3 regions of the Psychrobacillus sp. INOP01 genome follow, and region 2 is predicted to be linked to each of the others. Evidence: a T-box and tRNA genes for the amino acid it is inferred to sense, from the RefSeq annotation. Region 2 holds a T-box; the other regions hold tRNA genes.

Evidence for each region. The T-box of region 2 lies ahead of ileS (isoleucine--tRNA ligase). A T-box ahead of a tRNA ligase gene usually reads a tRNA of that ligase, here a tRNA-Ile.
Region 1: it encodes a tRNA-Ile, which carries the amino acid that the T-box ahead of ileS (isoleucine--tRNA ligase) is inferred to sense. The anticodon was not compared.
Region 3: it encodes a tRNA-Ile, which carries the amino acid that the T-box ahead of ileS (isoleucine--tRNA ligase) is inferred to sense. The anticodon was not compared.

What each region holds. Positions count from the first base shown of each region.
Region 1 is NZ_CP073315.1:2,242,035-2,246,261, reverse strand. It holds rRNA gene KD050_RS11415 (23S ribosomal RNA) at 1-1,611, opposite strand, end outside; tRNA gene KD050_RS11410 (tRNA-Ala) at 1,766-1,841, opposite strand; tRNA gene KD050_RS11405 (tRNA-Ile) at 1,859-1,935, opposite strand; rRNA gene KD050_RS11400 (16S ribosomal RNA) at 2,030-3,583, opposite strand; tRNA gene KD050_RS11395 (tRNA-Ala) at 3,719-3,794, opposite strand; tRNA gene KD050_RS11390 (tRNA-Pro) at 3,807-3,883, opposite strand; tRNA gene KD050_RS11385 (tRNA-Arg) at 3,889-3,965, opposite strand; tRNA gene KD050_RS11380 (tRNA-Leu) at 3,981-4,069, opposite strand; tRNA gene KD050_RS11375 (tRNA-Gly) at 4,085-4,159, opposite strand; tRNA gene KD050_RS11370 (tRNA-Leu) at 4,177-4,227, opposite strand, start outside.
Region 2 is NZ_CP073315.1:3,709,484-3,713,710, reverse strand. It holds gene ileS (isoleucine--tRNA ligase) at 1-1,985, opposite strand, end outside; T-box leader at 2,041-2,281, opposite strand; gene hpaB (4-hydroxyphenylacetate 3-monooxygenase, oxygenase component) at 2,513-3,946, opposite strand.
Region 3 is NZ_CP073315.1:1,171,859-1,176,085, forward strand. It holds rRNA gene KD050_RS05965 (23S ribosomal RNA) at 1-1,747, opposite strand, end outside; tRNA gene KD050_RS05970 (tRNA-Ala) at 1,863-1,938, opposite strand; tRNA gene KD050_RS05975 (tRNA-Ile) at 1,955-2,031, opposite strand; rRNA gene KD050_RS05980 (16S ribosomal RNA) at 2,126-3,679, opposite strand; gene KD050_RS05985 (nucleotidyltransferase-like protein) at 4,020-4,227, opposite strand, start outside.

The DNA of each region.
Region 1 (4,227 bases), 1.5 Mb from region 2:
AGTGTGAAATCAGGAACTCCGGACATACGTCCTCGCCATCACAGCTCAATGTTACAGAATGCGGATTTGCCTACATTCACACCTTACTGCTTGGACATGCATAACCAACAGCATGCTTACCCTATCCTTCTGCGTCCCCCCATTACTCAAACGGTGGTTTGGTGGTACAGGAATATCAACCTGTTATCCATCGCCTACGCCTATCGGCCTCGGCTTAGGTCCCGACTAACCCTGAGCGGACGAGCCTTCCTCAGGAAACCTTAGTCATACGGTGGACGGGATTCTCACCCGTCTTTCGCTACTCATACCGGCATTCTCACTTCTAAGCGCTCCACCAGTCCTTCCGGTCTGACTTCAACGCCCTTAGAACGCTCTCCTACCACTGATACCAAAGGTATCAATCCACAGCTTCGGTGATTTGTTTAGCCCCGATACATTTTCGGCGCAGCGTCACTCGACCAGTGAGCTATTACGCACTCTTTAAATGATGGCTGCTTCTAAGCCAACATCCTGGTTGTCTAAGCAACGCCACATCCTTTTCCACTTAACAAATACTTTGGGACCTTAGCTGGTGGTCTGGGCTGTTTCCCTCTTGACTACGGATCTTATCACTCGCAGTCTGACTCCCAAACATAAATCATTGGCATTCGGAGTTTGTCTGAATTCGGTAACCCGGGATGGGCCCCTAGTCCAAACAGTGCTCTACCTCCAAGATTCTAACGTTTGAGGCTAGCCCTAAAGCTATTTCGGAGAGAACCAGCTATCTCCAGGTTCGATTGGAATTTCTCCGCTACCCACACCTCATCCCCGCACTTTTCAACGTGCGTGGGTTCGGACCTCCAGTAAGTGTTACCTTACCTTCATCCTGGACATGGGTAGATCACCTGGTTTCGGGTCTACGACCACATACTCATTCGCCCTATTCAGACTCGCTTTCGCTGCGGCTCCGTCTTCTCAACTTAACCTTGCATGTAATCGTAACTCGCCGGTTCATTCTACAAAAGGCACGCTATCACCCATTAACGGGCTCTAACTACTTGTAGGCACACGGTTTCAGGATCTATTTCACTCCCCTTCCGGGGTGCTTTTCACCTTTCCCTCACGGTACTGGTTCACTATCGGTCACTAGGTAGTATTTAGCCTTGGGAGATGGTCCTCCCGGATTCCGACGGAATTTCACGTGTTCCGCCGTACTCAGGATACACTCAAGAGAGAATGAATTTTGGACTACGGGGCTTTTACCCTATCCTGCGGACCTTTCCAGATCGCTTCGTCTAACTCATTCCTTTGTAACTCTATGTAGAGTGTCCTACAACCCCAAGAGGCAAGCCTCTTGGTTTGGGCTATTCCCGTTTCGCTCGCCGCTACTCAGGGAATCGATTTTTCTTTCTCTTCCTCCAGGTACTTAGATGTTTCAGTTCCCTGGGTGTGTCTCAGATGCGCTATGTATTCACGCAAATGTACTGCTCCATTACGAACAGTGGGTTTCCCCATTCGGAAATCTCCGGATCAAAGCTCACTTACAGCTCCCCGAAGCATATCGGTGTTAGTGCCGTCCTTCGTCGACTCCTAGTGCCAAGGCATTCACCGTGCGCCCTTATTAACTTAACCTAAAAGTTAAAAAGTCTTACACATTATGATTACCGAAGTAACCACAACTTGAATTTCTTGTTGTTTATTGTTTCAATGTCGTTTTATCCAGTTTTCAAAGAACAAAGGTTTTGTTCCTTTGCGACGAGTAATCGCAGGAGCAAGTAATATAATTTGGTGGAGCCTAGCGGGATCGAACCGCTGACCTCCTGCGTGCAAGGCAGGCGCTCTCCCAGCTGAGCTAAGGCCCCGAAACAAAAAAAGGGTATGGTGGGCCTAAATGGACTCGAACCATCGACCTCACGCTTATCAGGCGTGCGCTCTAACCAGCTGAGCTATAGGCCCTCTTTGAATTTCCATATATTAATATGAACATTCAAAACTGAACTGCAAAACGTTAAGATACAGATAAAGATCTGTATTCCGATATTATCCTTAGAAAGGAGGTGATCCAGCCGCACCTTCCGATACGGCTACCTTGTTACGACTTCACCCCAATCATCTGTCCCACCTTCGGCGGCTGGCTCCCGTAAGGGTTACCCCACCGACTTCGGGTGTTACAAACTCTCGTGGTGTGACGGGCGGTGTGTACAAGGCCCGGGAACGTATTCACCGTGGCATGCTGATCCACGATTACTAGCGATTCCGGCTTCATGTAGGCGAGTTGCAGCCTACAATCCGAACTGAGAACGGTTTTATGGGATTTGCTCACCCTCGCGGGGTTGCGACCCTCTGTACCGTCCATTGTAGCACGTGTGTAGCCCAGGTCATAAGGGGCATGATGATTTGACGTCATCCCCACCTTCCTCCGGTTTATCACCGGCAGTCACCTTAGAGTGCCCAACTGAATGCTGGCAACTAAGATCAAGGGTTGCGCTCGTTGCGGGACTTAACCCAACATCTCACGACACGAGCTGACGACAACCATGCACCACCTGTCACCGCTGTCCCCGAAGGGAAAAGCCTATCTCTAGACCGGTCAGCGGGATGTCAAGACCTGGTAAGGTTCTTCGCGTTGCTTCGAATTAAACCACATGCTCCACCGCTTGTGCGGGCCCCCGTCAATTCCTTTGAGTTTCAGTCTTGCGACCGTACTCCCCAGGCGGAGTGCTTAATGCGTTAGCTGCAGCACTAAGGGGCGGAAACCCCCTAACACTTAGCACTCATCGTTTACGGCGTGGACTACCAGGGTATCTAATCCTGTTTGCTCCCCACGCTTTCGCGCCTCAGCGTCAGTTACAGACCAGAAAGCCGCCTTCGCCACTGGTGTTCCTCCAAATCTCTACGCATTTCACCGCTACACTTGGAATTCCGCTTTCCTCTTCTGTACTCAAGTCCCCCAGTTTCCAATGACCTTCCACGGTTGAGCCGTGGGATTTCACATCAGACTTAAAGGACCGCCTGCGCGCGCTTTACGCCCAATAATTCCGGACAACGCTTGCCACCTACGTATTACCGCGGCTGCTGGCACGTAGTTAGCCGTGGCTTTCTAATGAGGTACCGTCAAGGTACGAGCAGTTACTCTCGTACTTGTTCTTCCCTCACAACAGAGTTTTACGATCCGAAAACCTTCTTCACTCACGCGGCATTGCTCCATCAGACTTTCGTCCATTGTGGAAGATTCCCTACTGCTGCCTCCCGTAGGAGTCTGGGCCGTGTCTCAGTCCCAGTGTGGCCGATCACCCTCTCAGGTCGGCTACGCATCGTCGCCTTGGTGAGCCGTTACCTCACCAACTAGCTAATGCGCCGCGGGCCCATCCTGTAGTGACAGCCGAAACCGTCTTTTAACATCTCCCCATGTGAGGAAATGGATTATTCGGTATTAGCCCCGGTTTCCCGGAGTTATCCCAATCTACAGGGCAGGTTGCCCACGTGTTACTCACCCGTCCGCCGCTAAATCAGAAGAAGCAAGCTTCTTCGTCATTCGCTCGACTTGCATGTATTAGGCATGCCGCCAGCGTTCGTCCTGAGCCAGGATCAAACTCTCCATAATAGAGAACTTAAAAAGCTCATTTGTTTTGCTGGCATCATCATTAAATGATGTCAAAATTGTTTTGCTATCAAACTAACTAAGTTAGTTGATAAGCTGTATGTCTTAACGTTTTGCATGTTCAGTTTTCAATGTTCATGGTGGAGCCTAGCGGGATCGAACCGCTGACCTCCTGCGTGCAAGGCAGGCGCTCTCCCAGCTGAGCTAAGGCCCCAAAAATAATAACTGGTCGGGAAGACAGGATTCGAACCTGCGACCCCTTGGTCCCAAACCAAGTGCTCTACCAAGCTGAGCTACTTCCCGTTATATGGTGCGCTCGGCAGGACTCGAACCTGCAACCTCTTGATTCGTAGTCAAGTGCTCTATCCAATTGAGCTACGAGCGCAATGTTTCATAAAAGTGGTGCCGAGGACCGGAATCGAACCGGTACGGTAGTCACCTACCGCAGGATTTTAAGTCCTGTGCGTCTGCCAGTTCCGCCACCCCGGCACTTTAATGAATCTTTGGAGCGGAAGACGAGGTTCGAACTCGCGACCCCCACCTTGGCAAGGTGGTGTTCTACCACTGAACTACTTCCGCTCGGTTATTAAATTAAATGGTGCGGGTGAAGGGAGTCGAACCCCCACGCCTTGCGGCGCTAGATCCTA
Region 2 (4,227 bases):
AAGGAAAACTGATCAATATTTGCATATAGTGAATAAAATTTATATAAATTATCAAGCGTATCAAGTAGCTTTGAACTCGCTTCTTGGACAATCTTTGTTGAAAAACGTTTTGGATTCCATGGAGAACTATCGACCAATAATGCCCAGCGCAATGCATCGGCACCGTACTGATGCATTAATTCGAGTGGATCTAATGCATTACCTTTGCTTTTTGACATTTTCTGTCCCTGTTCATCCAATACATGGCCAAGTGATAATACATTTTTATAAGGTGCCTTTCCTGTAAAAAGTGTTGAAACCGCTAGTAAGCTATAGAAGAAACCTCTAGTTTGGTCAATTCCTTCTATCACTACATCCGCTGGGAACTGTTCGTTAAATTGTTTATTATCACCAAATGGATAATGATGCTGTGCAAAAGGCATCGATCCGCTATCAAACCATACATCTATTACTTCAGGCGTACGTAGCATCTCCCCACTACATTTTGGACAAGTACAGATAACGGCATCTATATATGGCTTATGCAACTCTAAATTTCCCGGTAATGGCTGAGATGCGAGTCTGGCTAAAGATGCAACACTTGTCGGTGCCTCTTCGTTTCCACAAGTTGAGCAAATCCACACGTTTAAAGGGGTTCCCCAGTAACGATTACGGCTTATATTCCAATCCACTACATTTTCTAAGAAATTACCAAAGCGCCCATTTTTAATGTGATCAGGGTACCAATTAACCTTTTCATTATTTTCAACTAGTTGCTCTTTTAATGCTGACATCTTGATGAACCAACTGTCCGTTGCATAATAAAGAAGTGGAGAATCACATCGCCAACAATGGGGATAGCTATGTTCATATTTCTCTTTATGAAATAGTAACCCCTTGGTCGATAATAGCTTAATAATCTCAACGTCACAGTCTTTCACAAATTTACCCTCTAAATCCGTGACTACTTCTGTATAACACCCTCGCTGATCCACGACATTTACAAAGGAAAGTCCATTTTGTTGCACTGTTCGATAATCATCCTCACCATATGCCGGGGCAATATGCACAATCCCTGTACCACTCGTTTCTGTTACATAATCTGCTAACACGACAAGATGCCCTTTTGGTACGTCTACATAATGGAATGGAGGAAGGTAAGGAACACCATCAAATTCGTCTCCTGAATGTTCACTTAGGATGATAGCTTTTTCTCCTAATACAGCAGGAACTAATGATTTTGCAACTATATATATTTCATCTTCTACCTTAGCTCGGACATAAACAAGAGAAGGATTCATAGCAAGCGCTACGTTAGCTGGTAACGTCCAAGGCGTTGTAGTCCAACCGAGAAAAAATTCATTAACATTTGCGAGTTTAAATTTAACAGTGGCTGAGAGATCTTTCACATCCTTATAACCTTGCGCCACTTCATGTGAACTCAGGGATGTTTGGCAGCTAGGACAATAAGGTGACACACGATGACCTTTGTAGAGCAATTTATCGCGATGCACTTTACTTAAAATATTCCATACACTTTCAATATAATCGTTACTTAATGTTAAATAAGGGTTATCCATGTCTACCCAATAACCTAGTTCCTCCGTAAAGGAACGCCAAACTCTTTCATATGTGAATACACTTTCCTTGCATTTCTTAACAAAATCCTCAATACCATAATTTTCGATATCTTGTTTACCTGAGATTCCTAGCTGTTTCTCCACCCCTAGTTCAACTGGTAAACCATGTGTGTCCCATCCTGCCTTTCGCTTTACTTTGTATCCCTGCATAGTTTTATAGCGAGCTACGACATCTTTAATCGTTCTTCCGAGTGCATGGCCTACATGTGGAAGTCCATTTGCTGTTGGTGGACCTTCATAAAAGACAAATGGTGTAGCCTCTTCCCGATTTTGTACAGATTTTTCGAAGGTATTATTGTTTTGCCAATACTCACGTATTCTTTGTTCCCGTTCTACTTTACTTTCTTTTACTTCATGCATGCTCATAACTTTTCCTCCTATACATTTTGTATAAAAGGCATACAAAAAACCCCGTCCCGAGTAAAGGGACGGGGTTAACCGCGATACCACCCTAATTCTATTGAGCCGATCCAATAGCACTTAGCAACGTACAAATCATACGTGTTCTTTTTAACGGTAGACACCCGGATAAGCTTACTAAAATCTTCAGCTCTTCTTCTCAGAGAGGATATTCATGTATCACTTGCACACTGACTTTCACCAATTTGTCAGCTCTCTGGGGAACTTATAGATACATTACTCTTTCTCTTCAACGAATTTATATGCTTTTATTGAATAGTACTATAACAAATTTAGTAAATAGTGTCAATTATTTTTCCGAATGCTAATAGTGTTTATATTAGCCGCAAACTGCTCAGTATCAGAAGCCTTCAATTTCTACATTAATGAATGAATAAGTTCAAGTTAATACTAACCATTTTTTGATTCATTTGAAAACCAGTGTTTATGACAAAAAGCCTTGCAAACGCAAAAAGCTTCAAAGTTCTGTGGACTCATTCCAATATATTTTTCACTCGTTGCACATATTCATCCATATCATAGGAATAGTATAGCTGACTAGCAAGTCGGACAGGATCCCCGAAGAAAAAACGTTCGTATAGAGTTTGTCTTGTGCCAAAAGCGCTCATCGTTAAGTCCCATGCTAATCGAAAAAGTTTCACACGGTCCTCTCCAATGTCCTCACTGGATTGTAAGTAATGATTTAACTCGTTTTTAATAGGTGATTGAAATGCACTTTCGGTTGGGATGGACATTAATCCACTCGCACCTAAGAGCTGAATGATTTCCGTAAACCTCGGATAAATGTGTGGAAATACATTCATTGCAATTTGTAATGTGGCGCGATCTGGTTGCATCCAACCCCCTTTGTCTATTTGGGCCTCTACCTCTGATTTTATCACTAATGCTTTCATCGTCTCCAGAGCTATGATTATTTCAGATGCTTTTTCTTGCACATGCTGGTATTCATCAATATTAATGGCATCGATAATTAATTGGACAATCCCCAGTATGAATTCGGTTTTTATAATTTGCCTAGATACTACTTGATGAAGTGTAAAGGGTAGGAACGAGTTCGACTTCATAAAATTATTTGATATATGGATATTATCATAATAAAATACGCGCTCCCAGGGAACTAAGACATTATCAAACACTACAACGCTATCCATTTCTTCATATTTCGAACTTAATGGATAGTTAAAAGAGGAATCCCCTCCAACAAATGATTCTCTACATATGAACCTTAACCCTTTTGTATTACTAGGTATGGAAAATGCGAAACTATTATCCTCTTCTACTTTCCCTCCTGCTGCGATTACTAATAATTCATCCGTTATTCCACCTTGTGTCGCAAGGAGTCGTGCACCTTTTACTATGATTCCATCTTCGTTCCTATCTATTATTTTTGCGGCAATCGGTTCATTCGAACGCTCCACATACAGTAGTGTTCGATTTACTTGTGGTTCTATAAAAGTATGGGTCATGGAGATATCATTTTCTCTTGCGTATTCATAAAATGATTGCAGATTATCTGGAAAACAGTTCTTTTGATCCTGCAACAAATGAACGGATGAAGCTAAAGCCATTAATGTTGTGTTCATATAATCTGGACTTCTTCCCATTAATCCATTATTCGATTTAGCCCAGTGCTGTACCATTTCACGTCTTGCCACTAAGTCCTCTTTTGTCTTCGGCTGCAAATACGACATACCTATCCGGTTTTTGCTAATTGGTGACAAATACGTTAGAACACATATTAAGTCTTTATGATGCTGCAGATCATATAATGCTGCCTGACTTTTGATAATTCCTTTAAACGCAGGATGCTCCGAAATATTCCCTGTGACAGGCTTTCCGTCTATCCAAACGTCCGTTTTCAACTGGTCAATCCGATCAATATACTGTTTCCCCGTTATAGCCGGCATACTCTCACTCCTAATGCATTAGGCTGTTCTTAGCATTATATTATTACTATTTTAGTTAAGGTGTGACTATAAAATAAACAAAGCTGTCTCCTCACTCAAAATAGTAGAGCTTCACTGTTTTCAATGCCATCTCTTCTTGGGAATCTGTAACATACCACCTACTAGATACTTATTTATGGTTCCATTCTCTATGTCTTTAGAATCAGACACGATAGGCAAAAGCTACGAGGAAGTGGATCTGTTGTTAAAATTTGTAGCCAATCAATTTCAGAAGTTAATTT
Region 3 (4,227 bases), 1.8 Mb from region 2:
TTCTCCCGAAGTTACGGGGTCATTTTGCCGAGTTCCTTAACGAGAGTTCTCTCGCTCACCTTAGGATTCTCTCCTCGACTACCTGTGTCGGTTTGCGGTACGGGCACCTATCACCTCGCTAGAGGCTTTTCTTGGCAGTGTGAAATCAGGAACTCCGGACATACGTCCTCGCCATCACAGCTCAATGTTACAGAATGCGGATTTGCCTACATTCACACCTTACTGCTTGGACATGCATAACCAACAGCATGCTTACCCTATCCTTCTGCGTCCCCCCATTACTCAAACGGTGGTTTGGTGGTACAGGAATATCAACCTGTTATCCATCGCCTACGCCTATCGGCCTCGGCTTAGGTCCCGACTAACCCTGAGCGGACGAGCCTTCCTCAGGAAACCTTAGTCATACGGTGGACGGGATTCTCACCCGTCTTTCGCTACTCATACCGGCATTCTCACTTCTAAGCGCTCCACCAGTCCTTCCGGTCTGACTTCAACGCCCTTAGAACGCTCTCCTACCACTGATACCAAAGGTATCAATCCACAGCTTCGGTGATTTGTTTAGCCCCGATACATTTTCGGCGCAGCGTCACTCGACCAGTGAGCTATTACGCACTCTTTAAATGATGGCTGCTTCTAAGCCAACATCCTGGTTGTCTAAGCAACGCCACATCCTTTTCCACTTAACAAATACTTTGGGACCTTAGCTGGTGGTCTGGGCTGTTTCCCTCTTGACTACGGATCTTATCACTCGCAGTCTGACTCCCAAACATAAATCATTGGCATTCGGAGTTTGTCTGAATTCGGTAACCCGGGATGGGCCCCTAGTCCAAACAGTGCTCTACCTCCAAGATTCTAACGTTTGAGGCTAGCCCTAAAGCTATTTCGGAGAGAACCAGCTATCTCCAGGTTCGATTGGAATTTCTCCGCTACCCACACCTCATCCCCGCACTTTTCAACGTGCGTGGGTTCGGACCTCCAGTAAGTGTTACCTTACCTTCATCCTGGACATGGGTAGATCACCTGGTTTCGGGTCTACGACCACATACTCATTCGCCCTATTCAGACTCGCTTTCGCTGCGGCTCCGTCTTCTCAACTTAACCTTGCATGTAATCGTAACTCGCCGGTTCATTCTACAAAAGGCACGCTATCACCCATTAACGGGCTCTAACTACTTGTAGGCACACGGTTTCAGGATCTATTTCACTCCCCTTCCGGGGTGCTTTTCACCTTTCCCTCACGGTACTGGTTCACTATCGGTCACTAGGTAGTATTTAGCCTTGGGAGATGGTCCTCCCGGATTCCGACGGAATTTCACGTGTTCCGCCGTACTCAGGATACACTCAAGAGAGAATGAATTTTGGACTACGGGGCTTTTACCCTATCCTGCGGACCTTTCCAGATCGCTTCGTCTAACTCATTCCTTTGTAACTCTATGTAGAGTGTCCTACAACCCCAAGAGGCAAGCCTCTTGGTTTGGGCTATTCCCGTTTCGCTCGCCGCTACTCAGGGAATCGATTTTTCTTTCTCTTCCTCCAGGTACTTAGATGTTTCAGTTCCCTGGGTGTGTCTCAGATGCGCTATGTATTCACGCAAATGTACTGCTCCATTACGAACAGTGGGTTTCCCCATTCGGAAATCTCCGGATCAAAGCTCACTTACAGCTCCCCGAAGCATATCGGTGTTAGTGCCGTCCTTCGTCGACTCCTAGTGCCAAGGCATTCACCGTGCGCCCTTATTAACTTAACCTAAAAGTTAAAAAGTCTTACACATTATGATTACCGAAGTAACCACAACTTGAATTTCTTGTTGTTTATTGTTTCAATGTCGTTTTATCCAGTTTTCAAAGAACAAATTATAAATTTGGTGGAGCCTAGCGGGATCGAACCGCTGACCTCCTGCGTGCAAGGCAGGCGCTCTCCCAGCTGAGCTAAGGCCCCGAAATTTAAAAAGGTATGGTGGGCCTAAATGGACTCGAACCATCGACCTCACGCTTATCAGGCGTGCGCTCTAACCAGCTGAGCTATAGGCCCTCTTTGAATTTCCATATATAAATATGAACATTCAAAACTGAACTGCAAAACGTTAAGATACGAATAAAAATTCGTATTCCGATATTATCCTTAGAAAGGAGGTGATCCAGCCGCACCTTCCGATACGGCTACCTTGTTACGACTTCACCCCAATCATCTGTCCCACCTTCGGCGGCTGGCTCCCGTAAGGGTTACCCCACCGACTTCGGGTGTTACAAACTCTCGTGGTGTGACGGGCGGTGTGTACAAGGCCCGGGAACGTATTCACCGTGGCATGCTGATCCACGATTACTAGCGATTCCGGCTTCATGTAGGCGAGTTGCAGCCTACAATCCGAACTGAGAACGGTTTTATGGGATTTGCTCACCCTCGCGGGGTTGCGACCCTCTGTACCGTCCATTGTAGCACGTGTGTAGCCCAGGTCATAAGGGGCATGATGATTTGACGTCATCCCCACCTTCCTCCGGTTTATCACCGGCAGTCACCTTAGAGTGCCCAACTGAATGCTGGCAACTAAGATCAAGGGTTGCGCTCGTTGCGGGACTTAACCCAACATCTCACGACACGAGCTGACGACAACCATGCACCACCTGTCACCGCTGTCCCCGAAGGGAAAAGCCTATCTCTAGACCGGTCAGCGGGATGTCAAGACCTGGTAAGGTTCTTCGCGTTGCTTCGAATTAAACCACATGCTCCACCGCTTGTGCGGGCCCCCGTCAATTCCTTTGAGTTTCAGTCTTGCGACCGTACTCCCCAGGCGGAGTGCTTAATGCGTTAGCTGCAGCACTAAGGGGCGGAAACCCCCTAACACTTAGCACTCATCGTTTACGGCGTGGACTACCAGGGTATCTAATCCTGTTTGCTCCCCACGCTTTCGCGCCTCAGCGTCAGTTACAGACCAGAAAGCCGCCTTCGCCACTGGTGTTCCTCCAAATCTCTACGCATTTCACCGCTACACTTGGAATTCCGCTTTCCTCTTCTGTACTCAAGTCCCCCAGTTTCCAATGACCTTCCACGGTTGAGCCGTGGGATTTCACATCAGACTTAAAGGACCGCCTGCGCGCGCTTTACGCCCAATAATTCCGGACAACGCTTGCCACCTACGTATTACCGCGGCTGCTGGCACGTAGTTAGCCGTGGCTTTCTAATGAGGTACCGTCAAGGTACGAGCAGTTACTCTCGTACTTGTTCTTCCCTCACAACAGAGTTTTACGATCCGAAAACCTTCTTCACTCACGCGGCATTGCTCCATCAGACTTTCGTCCATTGTGGAAGATTCCCTACTGCTGCCTCCCGTAGGAGTCTGGGCCGTGTCTCAGTCCCAGTGTGGCCGATCACCCTCTCAGGTCGGCTACGCATCGTCGCCTTGGTGAGCCGTTACCTCACCAACTAGCTAATGCGCCGCGGGCCCATCCTGTAGTGACAGCCGAAACCGTCTTTTAACATCTCCCCATGTGAGGAAATGGATTATTCGGTATTAGCCCCGGTTTCCCGGAGTTATCCCAATCTACAGGGCAGGTTGCCCACGTGTTACTCACCCGTCCGCCGCTAAATCAGAAGAAGCAAGCTTCTTCGTCATTCGCTCGACTTGCATGTATTAGGCATGCCGCCAGCGTTCGTCCTGAGCCAGGATCAAACTCTCCATAATAGAGAACTTAAAAAGCTCATTTGTTTTGCTGGCATCATCATTAAATGATGTCAAAATTGTTTTGCTATCAAACTAACAATGTTAGTTGATAAGCTGTATGTCTTAACGTTTTGCATGTTCAGTTTTCAATGTTCAATTTGCTGTGTCGTTTTTTGCGACTCCTCTAATTTACCATCGTACTAAGTAAGTGTCAAGAAGTTTTTTAAAAAACTTTTTTCGTTAGTATTTATTGAAATAGTTTGTTGTGCTTTTGACGACGCTTATTATAATAGCACGAAACAAAATCATATGTCAACAATAAAAACGAACAAAATTAATTGTCCGTTTTTAAGTAGCATTCCTACCGTATTACTTTATAGTATCTATGCATGATTTCGTTACTTTTCGTCTGTTGTTTTTCAATTATAATATATCCTTTATCTATTAGAAACTCGATGAAAACCTCTAAATCTACAGAGTAGTTTTTAAGTTCTTCTTGCTCATGAATTTCTTGGATAGTCCAAAACTCTTTTAATCCTAAAACCTCTACAATGTGCTGTGCCCCTTCT